Regions from separate parts of the Burkholderia sp. YIM B11467 genome, predicted to be linked through region 2. Evidence: predicted binding sites of a transcription regulator. Region 2 holds the regulator's gene; the other holds the start of a gene.
What was found. Region 2 encodes sigma-54, which starts transcription at its own class of promoters, with help from an activator protein. Its sites were predicted from a motif close to TGGCANGNAANCTGCTTT; they were not measured.
Positions count from the first base shown of each region.

Region 1 (7,984 bases), on a different contig from region 2:
GCGGCCGGCTTCGCGACACTTGGCGTGCAGAGTGCCGCGCCCGATCGCCAGCATTACCTGCGCCGGCCCGATCTCGGCCGCAAGCTGTCCGATGAAGGGCGCGCGCTGCTGGCCGCTCACGGCGCGGCGCTCGACGATGCGCCGGACGTCGTGTTCGTGGTCGGCGACGGGCTGTCGGCGTTCGCGGCCGCGAAGCAGGCGCTGCCGCTGCTGCAGGCCGTGCGATCGAGGCTGGACACGGACGGCTGGCGGATCGGCCCGGTGGTGGTGGCGACGCAGGCGCGCGTCGCGCTCGGCGACGAGATCGGCGAACTGCTGCGTGCGAAGGTCGTCGCGATGCTGATCGGCGAACGGCCGGGGCTCAGCTCGCCCGATAGCCTCGGCGTGTACCTCACCTGGGCGCCGAAAGTCGGCTGCCACGACGCGCTGCGCAACTGCATCTCGAACGTGCGGCCCGAAGGGCTGCCGCACGCGGCCGCCGCGCACAAGCTGCATTACCTGATGACGCATGCGCGCCGGCTCCAGCTGACGGGCGTCGGGCTGAAGGACGACAGCGATGCGCTGCTGCCGCCGTCCGACACGGAGCGGATCGGGGCGGTGTGACCGCGCGCGGCTACTTGAACAGCCGCTCGCACAGAAAATCGACGAACACACGCAGCTTCGGCGACAACTGCCGGCTCGACGGCCACACGATCGAGAATTGCCCCGGTGCGATCCGGTAGTCGTCGAGCACGGTGACGAGCGTGCCGTGTTCGAGCGCGTCGCGCGCGAGGAAGTCGGGCATGTAGCCGATGCCGAGCCCCGCGAGCACGGTGCCGCGCAGCGCTTCCATGTTGTTGCAGGTCATCGCGGTGCGCAGCTTCAGCGGCGTGCCGTCGGCGGCCGCGAGTGCCCAGTCCTGCAGCTTGCCGGTGGTCGGGAAGCAGTAGCGCACGCAATCGTGCGCTTCGAGATCGTGCGGCGTGCGCGGCGTGCCGGCCTGCGCGAGATATGCGGGCGTGGCGCACAGCACGAACGCGAACGGGCCGAGCCGCCGCGACATCAGGCGCGAATCCGACAAAGGGCCGCTGCGGATCACCGCGTCGAAGCCGCCTTCGACGACGTCGACCATCCGGTCGTTGAAATCCAGATCGAGTTCGACGTCCGGGTAGCGCTGCCGGAATTCGGGCAGCACGGGCAGCAGGAAGCGGTAGCCGATCACCGGCAGGCTCACGCGCAGCTTGCCGCGCGGGCGCTGTGCCGATGCCGTCACGGTCGCTTCCGCATCGCGGAAATCCTCGAGGATCCGCTGGCAGCGTTCGTAGAAATGCCGCCCTTCGTCGGTCAGCGTGACGCGCCGCGTCGTGCGGTTGAACAGGCGCACGCCGAGCGACAGTTCGAGTTTCGCGATCGTCTTGCCGACCGCCGACGCCGAGATGCCGAGCGCGCGGCCGGCCGCGACGAAGCTGAGCGCGTCGGCGGTGCGGACGAAGGCGACGATGCCGGTCAGGTTTTCCATCGAAGTGCGTGCGCCGATGCGGGTGGCTGGGTGAATTGCGGAATTTTAGTCCGTTATATGCGGAACTTCGCGTGGTTTTTCGCGGATTGAATCGGATTTATCTTCTGTCGCTCCAACGGCGCATCCGCGCCGGCTTTTCGAGGAGCGATGATGGATCACCCGTTTTCAGCCGCTTCAGCCGTGTCGGCGCGCCGGCGCACGTGGGTGCTGGCCGCCGTCTGCATGGCCGCCGTCGCGTTGCCGCTGTCGTTTTCGGGCGGCGCGGTCGCGACGCCGGCGATCGGCCGCGACCTGCACGGCGGCCCGGTCGCGATGAACTGGATCACCAACGCGTTCATGCTCGCGTTCGGCAGCTTCCTGATGGCGGCGGGCGCGCTGGCCGACCAGTTCGGCCGCAAGCGCGTGTTCGCGATCGGCGTCGGCGGTTTCACGCTGATGTCGGCCGCGCTCGCGTTCGCGCCGTCGATGCTCGCGGTCGACCTGCTGCGCGCCGCGCAAGGGCTCGCGGCGGCCGCGGCGCTCGCGGGCGGCACGGCGGCGCTCGCGCAGGAATTCGACGGCGCGGCGCGCACGCGTGCGTTCAGCCTGCTCGGCACGACCTTCGGCATCGGGCTCGCGTTCGGGCCGGTGCTGGCCGGCGTCCTGATCGGGCATTACGGCTGGCGCGCGATCTTTGTGACGGGCGCGTTGGCCGGCGTGCTGTCGCTGGTGTTCGGGCTGCCGCGCATGCACGAGTCGCGCGATCCGCACGCGACCGGGCTCGACTGGCCCGGCACGGCCGCGTTCACCGCCGCGCTGACGCTGTTCACGTTCGGCGTGATCGAGGCGCCCGCGCGCGGCTGGTCGAGCCCGCTCGTGATCGCGCTGCTGGCCGGCGCGGCACTCGGCGCGTGTGCGTTCGTGATGATCGAGACGCGCGTCGCGCGGCCGATGCTCGACCTGTCGCTGTTCCGCATCGCGCGCTTCGTCGGCGTGCAGGTGCTGCCGGTGTCGACCTGCTGCTGCTACATCGTGCTGCTCGTCGTGCTGCCGCTGCGCTTCATCGGCATCGACGGCTTCAGCGAAATCGACGCCGGCTGGCTGATGCTCGCGATCTCCGCGCCGATGCTGGTCGTGCCGCTCGTCGCGGCGACACTCACGCGCTGGCTGTCGGCCGGCGTGATCTCGGGGCTCGGGCTGTTGGTCGCGGCGGCCGGGCTCGTGTGGCTCGGCATCGCGCTGCGCGGCGGCGCGGGGCCTGCGGCGATCGCGCCGATGCTCGCGATCGGCGTCGGGGCCGGCATGCCGTGGGGGCTGATGGACGGGCTGTCGGTGAGCGTCGTGCCGAAGGAGCGCGCGGGGATGGCGACAGGCATCTTCAGCACGACGCGCGTGGCCGGCGAGGGGATCGCGCTCGCGATCGTCGGTGCGGTGCTGGCCGCGCTCGCGCAGACGGGGCTACGGCAGGCCGCCGGCGCCGCCGGCACGCCCGGCGCGACGCTGCGCGCGGCCGCGCGGCTCGCGACCGGCGATCTTGCCGGCGCGGCGGCCGTGTTGCCGGGCGTCGGCCATGCGGCGCTGCTCGCGAGTTATACGCATGCGTTCGACCGGCTGCTGACCGGGCTGGCCGTCGTCACGGTGTTGTGCGCGGTGGTGGTGTTCGTGTTTCTCGGTGAACGGCCGGCTGCCGCCGAAACGGGCGACGACGCGGACGGGCATGCGCATGCCGACGTGCCGGCACGCAGCCGGATCGAACCGGCCTGCGTGGAGACGCACGGGGGCTGATCGCTGCGTTCTCGAGCCGTCGCGCCATTGTGTTTCATCGTGACCGGCATCCGCACGCCGACGCTGCGCTCATCACATCACGCCAACACGAGCGGCGGTAGTGCCGCATCGGCCCGCGCTTGCGCCCGCTCGACCGCGACCACCACATAGCGCTTCGCGTCGGGCCACAGATGCGCGCGGCTTCCCGCATCCTCGTCGATCGTCGCGCGCCCCTGCACGAGCCAGGTCGTCTGGCGCACGAAATCGACGAACAGCAGCGCGATGGCCGGATTCACCAGCAGGTTGCCGATCGTGTTGAACAGGTTGTTGCCCGCGAAGTCGGGCAGCACGAGCGTGCGGCGGTCGGGCAGGTCGACCAGCGGCGCGAACGAACCGTCGGCGCGCGGCTGGCGGCCGCGGTACGAGCAATCGCTGTCGCCCGCCGCGTCGGCGGTCGCGACGATCAGGAACGCCTGCTCGCGGATGAACGCGACGGCGTCGTCGGTCAGGGGGCCGGGGTCGCTCATGGTGTCGGTCGGCGCGAACGCCGTTGCGTGTGGACAGGATGCGCAATTCGCACGCAAGCGACATGCCACGCGGCGCTGCCCGCCTGCCCGCGCCGCCCGGCACACCCACTGTGGAAGTTTCGAACACCGGCCACGCCGCTGCGCAATCGCGGTGTTCAGAATCGGCACACTCGCCGTGCCGCGTGCGCGGCCACGGCACGGCGCGCACCCGGGCCGGCCGCGGTCGCGCTGCTTCCGTTTCGCTCCCGTCCTGATTGGCACGCATGTTGCGTAAACGAGTGCAGCGCGGTCCAACCGACGCTGTACTCACACAAGCACGATGAACAGGAGACATGTATGAACCCGTTTGACCTGAAGCAACTGGGCCTCGACGTCGAATACCCGTACCGTCAGCAGTACGACAACTACATCGGCGGCAAGTGGGTGGCGCCGGTGAAGGGCGAGTATTTCGAGAACGTGTCGCCGATCAACGGCCAGCCGTTCTGCCGCGTGCCGCGCTCGGGTGCCGACGATATCGAGCTGGCGCTCGACGCCGCGCATGCCGCGCGCCGCAAGTGGGGCAAGACGTCCGTGGCCGAGCGCGCGAACCTGCTGCTCGCCGCCGCCGAGCGGATGGAAAAGAACCTGAAGCTGCTGGCCGTGGCCGAGACGATCGACAACGGCAAGCCGCTGCGCGAGACGATGGCGGCCGACCTGCCGCTCGCGATCGACCACTTCCGCTATTTCGCGGGCTGCATCCGCGCGCAGGAAGGCGGCATTTCCGAAATCGACGACAACACCGTCGCGTATCACTTCCACGAGCCGCTCGGCGTCGTCGGCCAGATCATCCCGTGGAACTTCCCGTTGCTGATGGCCGCGTGGAAGCTCGCGCCGGCGCTCGCGGCCGGCTGCTGCGTCGTGATGAAGCCGGCCGAGCAGACGCCCGCGTCGGTGCTGGTGCTGATGGAACTGATCGGCGACCTGTTCCCGGCCGGCACGATCAACATCGTGAACGGCTTCGGCAAGGAAGCGGGCGAAGCGCTCGCGACCAGCAAGCGGATCGCGAAGATCGCGTTCACGGGTTCGACGCCGGTCGGCCAGCGCATCCTGCGCGCGGCGGCCGACAGCCTGATCCCGTCGACGGTCGAACTGGGCGGCAAGAGCCCGAACATCTTCTTCGCCGACGTGCTCGACCAGGACGACGCGTTCCTCGACAAGGCGCTCGAAGGGCTCGCGATGTTCGCGCTGAACCAGGGCGAAGTGTGCACGTGCCCGTCGCGCATCCTGATCCAGGAGTCGATCTACGAACGCTTCATCGAGAAGGCCGTCGCGCGCGTCGAGCGCATCAAGTCCGGCCACCCGCTCGACCTGCAGACGATGATCGGCGCGCAGGCGTCGCAGCAGCAGCTCGACAAGATCCTGTCGTACATCGACATCGGCCGCGGCGAAGGCGCGCAATGCCTGACGGGCGGCGAGCGCACGGCGCCGGCCGCCGAACTCGGCACGGGCTACTACGTGAAACCGACGATGCTGCTCGGCAACAACAAGATGCGCGTGTTCCAGGAAGAGATCTTCGGGCCGGTCGCGTCGGTGATGACGTTCAAGGACGAGCAGGACGCGATCGAACTTGCGAACGACACGTTCTACGGGCTCGGCGCGGGCGTGTGGACGCGCAACGGCACGCGTGCGTACCGGATGGGCCGCGAGGTCGAGGCCGGCCGCGTGTGGACCAACTGCTACCACCTGTACCCCGCGCATGCGGCGTTCGGCGGCTACAAGCAGTCGGGGATCGGCCGCGAGACGCACAAGATGGCGCTGTCGAACTATCAGCAGACGAAGTGCCTGCTGGTCAGCTATCAGGCCGAGGCGCTCGGGTTCTTCTGATCGCCGACACGGTGGCGAAGTGCCGCTCATCCGGCACTTCGCCCTGTTCGATTTCGACATCCGGCAGCCGGCGTCGGCCGCGCAGCGTCGCGGCCCGCGCTGGAAACGATACCGGCCGTCGCGTGTTCGCGGCGGCGTGGCGTGCGGACGCGCGTGACGGAAACCAGCATGACAGAACTGCCCCGATCCTTTGCACGCCACCCCGTGTTCCACGCGGGCGAACTCGACGCGCAGCAGCGTTTCGGCGTCGCCGACGAAGCCGAGCGGATGAGCGACGTGGTGACGACGCGCGTGAGCATCGGCGTGCGGCAATTCGTCGAATCGCAGCCGTTCATGTTCATCGGCACCGCGTGCGGCGCTCGCACGAGCGTGACCTGCGACATCGTGCAGAGCTTGCGCGACGCGCACGGCGAGCTGTTGCCCGTGGTCCGCGTGATCGACACGAAGACGCTGCGGTTCGCGTTGCCCGCGCAGGGCGGCGCAGGCCGGATCGACGCGGCAGCGTGCGACGGCAGCGGTGTCGGGTTGCTGTTCGTCGATTTCATGCGCGGCATCCGCTACCGGATCAACGGCCGCGCCACGCTGCGTGCCGATCTGCCGGAAGCCGACGCGGCGCCCTGGCCGGCCGGCAGCGCGATCGTCGAGCTGGCGGTCGCGCAGGCGTACGGCAACTGCGGCACGCGGGTCGTGCGGCTACGGCCGGCAGCCGGTAGTCGATAGCCTCGGTAACAAGCGGCGACGCGCATGCGCGGTCGTCGCGCGGATCGCACCGGCGGCGTGCGCCGCGCGCCGCGTCCGGGTGCGCCCGTATGGCGCGCACCGGCCGGGCAGCGTGGAATGACGGGCTGGTTGCCGGGCCGCACGGTTCGGCACGGGACTTGCGTGACAAGCGCGGTTCCGGGCAGGTGAGGGAGGACACGATGGATCAACACGTGGCGTATATCGAAGAACCGACCGCCGAAGACACGCGGCGCAACGCGCAGGGCGACGATGCGCTGGCCGGGCAGGCCGTCGTCAGCGTTGCGCACGATGCGGACGAGCAGGCACGCAACCTGATCGGCTGGCGGCAGACCTACGACCAGCTCGCGGCCGGCCGCTTCGTCGGCACGCTGACCGAGCTGCCGCTCGACACGATGAAGCTGTTTCGCGAATCGACGAGCCACCTGCTGCGCCAGGCATGCGAGGTGCGCGGCGATGCGTACTGGTTCGGCATCCCGCTCGTGTGCGATGGCACGGCGCGCGTCGATGCGTGTCGCATCGGGCCCGGCGCGCTCGCGTTCCGGCCCGGCAACGTCGAATTCGAACTGGTGACGCCCGCGCAGTTTTCGATCTACGGCGTCGTCGTGCGTGGCGACGTGCTGCGTCGTTATGCGGAGGAGGTCGAACACCGCGCGCTCGACGAGCAGCTGTTCACGCAGCGCGTGATGCAGGTCGGCGATGCGCGGCTCGCGCGCCTGTGCGCGCTGCTCGGCCGCCGGCTCGACGGCGCGGTGGCCGTGGCCGGCCCGCTGCCCGATGCGCAGCGGGACGAGCTGCAGGCCGAGGTGCTTGCCGCGCTGTTCGATGCGTGCGCGCAACCGGGCGACGATGGCGCGGGCCGCACGCCGTCGACGCGCCGCTGGATCGTCGAGCAGGCGCGCGACTACGTGCTCGCGCACCGCACGCGCCCGGTCGGCGTGCCCGAGCTGTGCGAGCAGTTGCACGTGAGCCGGCGCACGCTGCAGTACTGCTTCCAGGACGTGCTCGGGATGGCGCCCGCGACCTATCTGCGCACGCTGCGGCTGAACGGCGCGCGGCGCGACCTGTGCGGCCGCGCGGCCGGCTCGGTGCAGGATGTCGCGGAGGCGTGGGGCTTCTGGCATCTGAGCCAGTTCGCGACCGATTACCGGCGGCTGTTCGGCAAGCGGCCGTCGGAGACGCTGCGCGATCGCGCGGTGATGGTTTCGGCGGGGTGACGACGGCGGCGCCTTCGGCCTACCGGCCGGCTGCCGCGTCCTGTTCCGTTATCCGGTGTTGGTTGCCGCCGCTTCGCGCGGCGCGGGCCACGCGAGCTTGTCCCAGTCGACCGCGCGATACGCGGTTTCAACCGCCGCGAGATCGTCCGGCCGTTCGCTGCGATGCATCCCGTGCAATTCGGCCGGCAGGTCGAGCGTGACCGGCACGCAATGCGGATAGTCGCGCGCGCGCAGCGCCGGCCCGATCGTCGTGAAGCAGGCGAGCGTCGGCACGTCGAAACCGTCGGCGAGGTGCAGCGCGGCCGTGTCGGGCGCGAACAGCAGGCTGGCGCCCTTGACCCAGGCAATGAACCGCGCGGTGTCGGCCGCGTCGCCGCTCACGTCGACGTAAGCCGGAT
Region 1 is NZ_JBQVSQ010000010.1:121,394-129,377, reverse strand. Features, by position in the region: gene eutC (ethanolamine ammonia-lyase subunit EutC) at 1-603, shown strand, start outside; gene ACTRWB_RS29375 (LysR family transcriptional regulator) at 614-1,498, opposite strand; gene ACTRWB_RS29370 (MFS transporter) at 1,649-3,262, shown strand; gene ACTRWB_RS29365 (pyridoxamine 5'-phosphate oxidase family protein) at 3,340-3,768, opposite strand; gene exaC (acetaldehyde dehydrogenase ExaC) at 4,105-5,631, shown strand; gene ACTRWB_RS29355 (hypothetical protein) at 5,800-6,351, shown strand; gene ACTRWB_RS29350 (helix-turn-helix domain-containing protein) at 6,552-7,586, shown strand; gene ACTRWB_RS29345 (ADP-heptose--LPS heptosyltransferase) at 7,635-7,984, opposite strand, start outside.
Region 1: exaC (acetaldehyde dehydrogenase ExaC) is a predicted target of sigma-54. The motif match lies at 4,024-4,041, and genes of this name have one in related genera.

Region 2 (7,984 bases):
GCCGAACGCGGCGATCACGATCAGCAGCGGCACCACCGCGAGATCCTGGAACAGCAGCACGCCGAAGATGTTGCGGCCGTGCTCGGTCTCGATCTCGAGCCGCTCGGCGAGCATCTTCGACACGATTGCCGTCGACGACATCGCGAGCGCGCCGCCGAGCGCGATGCTGCCCTGCCACGTGATGTGCACCCAGCGCTCGAACAGCGCGCCGAGCGCGAGCGCGAGCACCAGCGTCGCGACCACCTGCAGCAGCCCGAGCCCGAACACGAGCCGCTGCATCGACCTCAGCTTCGCAAGGGAGAATTCGAGGCCGATCGAGAACATCAGGAACACGACGCCGAATTCCGCGAGGTGCTCGGCGCGTTCGAGATCCGCCGCGATCCCGAGCGCATGCGGGCCGACCAGGATGCCGACGGTCAGGTAGCCGAGCATCGGCGGGAGGTTCAGCGAACGGAACACGACGACGCCCACCACTGAAGCCAGCAGCAGCATGAGCGTCATTTCGAGCGGGGAAATCACGGGCAAAGCGTCCTCGTTCGTCGGGGCCACCGCAAAGCGGGCACGGTGGCGTAGCGTGGGATAGGCAACTTCGGACGAGTCCGAAGGCCCGGCGCGGCGAACAAACGCCTTTGCTATACTCCGCGCATGATAGCGAAAATCAATGACAACCGCGCGCTCGCGCTCGCCCGCGACGTGCTCGACATCGAGGCGGACGCCGTGCGCGCGCTGCGCGACCAGCTCGACGGCGACTTCGTCCAGGCCGTCGCGCTGCTGCTCGGCTGCAGCGGCCGCGTGGTGGTTTCCGGAATCGGCAAATCGGGGCATATCGCCCGCAAGATCGCAGCAACGCTGGCCAGCACCGGCACGCCGGCCTTCTTCGTCCATCCCGCCGAGGCCAGCCACGGCGACCTCGGGATGGTCACCTCCGACGACGTCTTCATCGGCATCTCGTACTCCGGCGAATCGGAAGAACTCGTCGCGATCCTGCCGCTCGTCAAGCGGATCGGCGCGAAGCTGATCGCGATCACGGGCCGCGCGGAATCGAGCCTCGGCACGCTCGCCGACGTGAACCTGAACGCCGCGGTGTCGAAGGAAGCGTGCCCGCTGAACCTCGCGCCGACCGCGAGCACGACCGCCGCGCTCGCGCTCGGCGACGCGCTCGCCGTCGCCGTGCTCGACGCGCGCGGCTTCGGTTCGGAAGACTTCGCGCGCTCGCACCCGGGCGGTGCGCTCGGCCGGCGCCTGCTCACCTACGTGCGCGACGTGATGCGCTCGGGCGACGACGTCCCGTCCATCGGGCTCGACGCGACGCTGTCGGATGCACTGTTCCAGATCACCGCGAAGCGCCTGGGCATGACGGCCGTGGTCGACGCCGACGGCAAGGTCGTCGGCATCTTCACCGACGGCGACCTGCGCCGCGTGCTCGCGCGCGACGGCGACTTCCGCACGCTGCCGATCGCCGACGTGATGACGCACAACCCGCGCACGATCGCGCCGGACCACCTGGCGGTCGAGGCCGTGGAACTGATGGAGCGCCACCGGATCAACCAGATGCTGGTCGTCGATGCCGACGGCGCGCTGATCGGCGCGCTGAACATGCACGACCTGTTTTCGAAGAAGGTGATCTGATGAGCGCAGCGTTGACTGCGGCCGAGCGCGCGAGCCGCGTGAAGCTGATGATTTTCGACGTCGACGGCGTATTGACCGACGGCGGCCTGCTGTTTACCGCCGCCGGCGATGCGATGAAGTCGTTCAACTCGCTCGACGGCCACGGCGTGAAGCTGCTCGGCGAAGCCGGCATCGCGACCGCGATCATCACGGGCCGCCGCTCGGAAATCGTCGCGGCGCGCGCCAGGGAAATGAAGATCGCGCACCTGTTCCAGGGCGTCGAGAACAAGCTCACCGTGTTCGCCGACCTGATCGCGTCGCTCGGCCTCACCGCCGACGCATGCGGCTACATGGGCGACGACTGGCCCGACCTGCCCGTGATGCTGCGCTGCGGCTTCGCGACCGCGCCCGCCAACGCGCACCCCGAGGTGATCGCCCGCGCGCACTGGGTGGCCGAGGCCCGTGGCGGCCAGGGCGCCGTGCGCGAAGTCTGCGACGCGATCCTGCGCGCGCAGCGCCGCTACGACGCGCTGCTCGCAGCCGCCTGCGGAGCCTGACGGATGACTACGCATTTCCGCTGGACCCAGCTGCTGCCGCTCGCCGCGGTCGCCGCGCTCGCGGGCATCACCTGGTGGCTGCTGCAGGCCACGCTGCCGCCGCCCGGCGAGGGCGTCGCGCAACCGAAGCGCCACACGCCCGATTATTTCGCGGACAACTTCTCGGTCACCGAGCTCGACCAGTCCGGCACGACCCAGTACCGGCTGACGGCCGCGAACCTGATCCATTACGAAGACACCGAAGACAGCGACCTGGTCGATCCGGCCATGCGCGCATTCCAGCCCGGCAAGCCGGTCGTGACGACCACCGCGAAGCGCGGCACCGTCAACGGCGACGTGTCGATCGTCGACTTGTACGACAACGCGCGCATCCTGCGCGCGGCCGGCGGCGGCGATCCGCAGATGCAGGCCGATTCCCAGCATTTCCGGATCTTCGTCAATGACGATGTGATCCAGACCGAAAAGCCGGTTAAACTTCAGCGCGGCCTGTCGCTCGTCAACGCGACCGACGGCATGAAGTACAACAACGTCACCCGGGTCATCGAGCTTTACGGCAACGTGCGCGGCACGATTGCCGCGGCGGACACGTCCGGCGGCTCGAAAGGTCAACCCAAGTGACGCATCCCTCACGTGACTGCATGAACGAACCGTTCCCTCGACAGAATTCCGGCGGCGCTGCGCGCGCCGTCCGCGCCGCGCTTGCCGCGACGCTCGTGGCGCTCCCGCTGATCGGGCTGGCGCCGCTCGCCCATGCCGAGAAGGCCGACCAGAGCAAGCCGATCAACGTCGAGGCCGACAACCTGACCTACGACGACCTGAAGCAGGTCACGGTCGCGACCGGCAACGTCGTGATCACGAAGGGCACGATCATCATCAAGGGTGATCGCGTCGAAGTGCGCCAGGACCCGGAAGGCTATCAGTACGCCACGTCGTTCGGCAGCAGCAAGAAGCACGCGACGTTCCGCCAGAAGCGCGAAGGCCTCGACGAATATATCGACGGCGACGCCGAGCGCATCGACTACGACGGCAAGCAGGACCTGACCACGCTGACGACCGCCGCGACCGTGCGCCGCCTGCAGGGCACGTCGACCATCGCCGACACCGTGCACGGCAGCGTGGTCACGTACGACGGCCAGCGCGATTTCTACACCGCCAAGGGCGGCAAGGACGTCGCCGCGCCGGGCAACCCGAACGGCCGCGTGCGCGCGATGCTGTCGCCGAAGAACGGCGGCCCCGCTCCGCTGAACGGCGCGCCGGCGAAGCTGTCGCCGTCGACCACCATCCAGGGAGCGCCGGGCCAATGAACGCGCTACCGAACCGCCAGCCGGCCGGCACCACGAGCTCGCTCGTCGTCCGCAACCTGAAGAAGCGCTACGGCTCGCGCACGGTCGTCAAGGACGTGTCGCTCGACGTGAAGAGCGGCGAGGTCGTCGGCCTGCTCGGCCCGAACGGTGCCGGCAAGACCACGTCGTTCTACATGATCGTCGGCCTCGTGCCGCTCGACGCGGGCGAGATCTCGCTTAACGGCAGCTCGATCAGCCTGCTGCCGATCCACAAGCGCGCGTCGCTCGGCCTGTCGTACCTGCCGCAGGAAGCGTCCGTGTTCCGCAAGCTGACCGTCGAGGAAAACATCCGCGCGGTGCTCGAGCTGCAGTACGGCGAGGACGGCAAGCGGCTGTCGAAGGACGCGATCGCGGCACGCACCGAAGCGCTGCTCGACGAACTGCAGATCGGCCACCTGCGCGAGAACCCCGCGCTGTCGCTGTCGGGCGGCGAACGACGCCGTGTCGAAATCGCGCGCGCGCTCGCGACCAATCCGAGCTTCATCCTGCTCGACGAACCGTTCGCCGGCGTCGACCCGATCGCGGTGCTCGAGATCCAGAAGATCGTCAAGTTCCTGAAGCAGCGCAACATCGGCGTGCTGATTACCGATCACAACGTCCGCGAAACGCTCGGCATCTGCGACCACGCGTACATCATCAGCGACGGCTCGGTGCTCGCCGCCGGCGCGCCGAGCGATATCATCGAAAACGAAAGCGTACGCCGCGTGTACCTCGGCGAACACTTCCGCATGTAACTCCCTCCTCGTGGCTGGCTGCACCCCGCCCGGCATCGCCGCGCGGGGCCGTGCCCCGCTTCGCGGCCATGCCCGCGGCCGGGCGGCGCGCCGCGCGTAATCGCGGATGGCTCAACGCGCCTGGGTCGTGGCACACTGCCGGTATGACTCCCTCCTTGCCATGAAAGCCAGCCTTCAACTCCGCCTGTCGCAACATCTGGCGCTGACGCCCCAGCTACAGCAGTCGATCCGGCTCCTGCAGTTGTCGACGCTCGAATTGCAACAGGAAGTCGCGATGGCCGTCGCGCAGAACCCGCTCCTCGAAAGCGACGACGAATGGATCGCGAGCCCGTTGCGCGTTGCATCGGACGGATCGCTGATCGCGCAGACGCCCCCCGCACAGAACACCGAGCCCAGCGCGGCGAACAGCAGCAGCCAGTCGAGCGATCGCGCGGAGCGCGACGAACCGGCCGGCGCGGACGAATACGACGGTTACGGGGCCGGCGACGGCAACGACGGCCCACAATGGAATCTCGACGAATACGGCCGCTCGAGCGGCGCATCCGACGACGACGACCTCCCGCCGCTGCAGGTGCAGGAAGCCGCGACGTCGCTGCGCGACCACCTGTCCGCGCAGTTGCGCGTCACGCAGGCCAGCCCGCGCGATCGCGCGCTCGTGATGTTCCTGATCGAATCGCTCGACGACGACGGCTACCTGACCGCGACGCTCGACGAAGTGCACGCCGACCTGCCGTCCGAGCTGGAGATCGACTGCGACGAACTGAACGCCGCGCTCGCGCTGCTGCACAGTTTCGACCCGGCCGGGGTCGGCGCCCGCTCGGCTTCCGAATGCCTGAAGCTGCAGTTGCTGCGCCTCGATCCGTCCCCGACGCGCACGCTCGCGCTCGAGATCGTGTCGCAGCATCTGGAACTGCTCGCCGCACGCGACTTCACACGGTTGCGCAAGCACCTGAAGGCGAGCGACGACGCGCTGCGCGACGCGCATGCGCTGATCCGCTCGCTGGAGCCGTTCCCCGGCGCCGCGTACGGCAAGGCCGAGGCCGACTACGTCGTACCCGACATCATGGTGAAGAAGGTCGGCCAGGGATGGCTCGCGGAACTCAATCCGGAAGTCGTGCCGCGCCTGCGGATCAACAACCTCTACGCGAACATCCTGCGCAACAGCCGCGGCGATCCGTCGGCCGGTTCGCTGAAGCAGCAGCTCCAGGAAGCACGCTGGCTGATCAAAAATATCCAGCAGCGTTTCGACACGATCCTGCGTGTCGCGCAGGCTATTGTCGAGCGTCAGAAGAATTTCTTTGCGCACGGTGAAATTGCCATGCGCCCCTTGGTTTTGCGGGAAATAGCTGATACGCTGGGCCTACACGAGTCGACTGTCAGCCGTGTGACAACCGGGAAGTACATGCTGACCCCGTTCGGGACGCTTGAATTTAAGTACTTCTTCGGATCTCACGTTTCGACCGACACCGGTGGCGCCGCCTCGTCGACCGCCATCCGAGCCCTCATCAAGCAACTGATAGGAGCTGAAGACCCAAAATCGCCACTTTCGGACAGCCGCATTGCCGAGCTGCTGGCAGAACAGGGTTTCGTGGTCGCACGCCGCACGGTTGCGAAATATCGCGAAGCCCTCAAGATCCCGGCAGTGAATCTGCGCAAGTCTCTTTAGGCCTGCTGCCTGCCCGGCGGCAGGCGTGTTCCGGCCACCGCGCACACGGGGAACAAGCCGGGCGACCTGTCCGCGATACGCCGCTTCGTGCGGCAAGGGCAAGTCGACCGGAGCGCCGCCTCGATGCGGCCGGGTGGTCACTCGCTTGGAGAAGCACTATGAACCTGAAGATCAGTGGACATCATCTCGAAGTCACGCCTGCAATTCGCGAGTACGTCATCACCAAGCTGGACCGGGTGCTACGGCATAGCGATCAGGTGATCGATGGCACTGTGATCCTCTCGGTCGACAATCACAAGGAAAAGGACAAGCAGCAGCGCGCGGAAATCAACCTGCACCTGAAGGGCAAGGACATCTTCGTCGAAAGCGCGAACGGTAACCTGTACGCAGCGATCGATCTGCTGATCGACAAGCTGGATCGCCAGGTCGTCAAGCACATGGAGCGCCTGCAAACGCACGCGCACGACCCGATCAAGCTTCAGCCGTCGATCGACCAGATCGAACTGCCGCCGCAGTAACCGACACCGCAACACGCACGCCGCCCGGTTCGCCGGGCGTTTTTTTTGCGACTCCGCGCCCGTGGTGCGACCGGTCTGTCCATGCTGCGCCACGCACGCGGCTGTGCTCTATAATGTTCCGGTTATCGCCGGGGGGCGTTGAGTGCGGTAGCTGCGTTGCAGGTTGCCGATGCCAAATGCCTTGATATCGCCTGAACATGGAAAATCAGTCTGCCGCCGCAAGGAGACCCCAGGCCGCCCAATCGCCTGCCAACATGAATCGCCTAGCCAAAATCCTGCCCATAGAGAACGTCGTCATCGACCTCTCAGTCACCAGCAAGAAACGCGTCTTCGAACAAGCCGGGCTGATGTTCGAGAATCAGAACGGGGTCGCCCGCAGCACCGTCACGGACAACCTGTTCGCGCGCGAGCGCCTCGGTTCGACCGGGCTCGGCGAAGGCGTCGCGATTCCGCACGGGCGCATCAAGGGTCTCAAGCACCCGCTCGCCGCGTTCGTTCGGCTCGCCGACGCGATCCCGTTCGAAGCGCCCGACGGCCAGCCGGTTGGCCTCCTGATTTTTCTGCTCGTCCCCGAGCAAGCCACCCAGCAGCACCTCGAAATCCTGTCGGAAATCGCGCAACTGCTGTCCGATCGCGACGCGCGCGAGCGTCTGCACAACGAAACCGACATCGCCGAGTTGCATCGCCTGCTCACTCAGTGGCAACCTTGAGTTGATCCGGGCGGAATATTTTCCCGTACGAGGCGGCACGCGCCGCCGACCAGGGCCGCCCGGTGCCGGCCCGGCATGGCGACGTCCGTCGCCGCGCGCATGCGCCGGCCCATTGGAGTGACGAAAGTCATGGATACGTCCAGCATCAACGCCCAGAGCATCTTCGACGACAACGCGGCCACGCTGAAACTGAGCTGGCTGACGGGGCATGAAGGCTGGGAACGCGGCTTTTCGGCCGACACGGTCGGCAATGCGACCTCGAGCGCCGACCTCGTCGGCCACCTGAACCTGATCCACCCGAACCGGATCCAGGTGCTCGGCGAAGCCGAAATCGACTACTACCAGCGGCAGACCGACGAAGACCGCTCGCGCCACATGGCCGAGCTGATCGCCCTCGAACCACCGTTCCTCGTCGTCGCCGGCGGCGCCGCCGCGCCGCCCGAACTCGTGCTCCGCTGCACGCGCTCGTCGACTCCGCTGTTCACGACGCCGATGTCGGCCGCCGCAGTGATCGACAGCCTGCGGCTCTACATGTCGCGCATCCTCGCGCCGCGTGCGACGCTGCACGGCGTGTTCATCGACATCCTCGGGATGGGCGTGCTGCTGACCGGCGATTCGGGCCTCGGCAAGAGCGAACTCGGTCTCGAGCTGATCAGCCGCGGCCACGGCCTCGTCGCCGACGACGCGGTCGATTTCGTCCGTCTTGGCCCCGATTTCGTCGAAGGGCGTTGCCCGCCGCTGCTGCAGAACCTGCTCGAGGTGCGCGGCCTCGGCCTGCTCGACATCAAGACGATCTTCGGCGAGACCGCCGTGCGGCGGAAAATGAAGCTGAAGCTGATCGTCCAGCT
Region 2 is NZ_JBQVSQ010000007.1:15,658-23,641, forward strand. Features, by position in the region: gene ACTRWB_RS23325 (monovalent cation:proton antiporter family protein) at 1-519, opposite strand, end outside; gene kdsD (arabinose 5-phosphate isomerase KdsD) at 646-1,629, shown strand; gene ACTRWB_RS23335 (KdsC family phosphatase) at 1,629-2,165, shown strand; gene lptC (LPS export ABC transporter periplasmic protein LptC) at 2,169-2,783, shown strand; gene lptA (lipopolysaccharide transport periplasmic protein LptA) at 2,804-3,469, shown strand; gene lptB (LPS export ABC transporter ATP-binding protein) at 3,466-4,242, shown strand; gene ACTRWB_RS23355 (RNA polymerase factor sigma-54) at 4,403-5,908, shown strand; gene hpf (ribosome hibernation-promoting factor, HPF/YfiA family) at 6,067-6,426, shown strand; gene ACTRWB_RS23365 (PTS sugar transporter subunit IIA) at 6,624-7,136, shown strand; gene hprK (HPr(Ser) kinase/phosphatase) at 7,266-7,984, shown strand, end outside.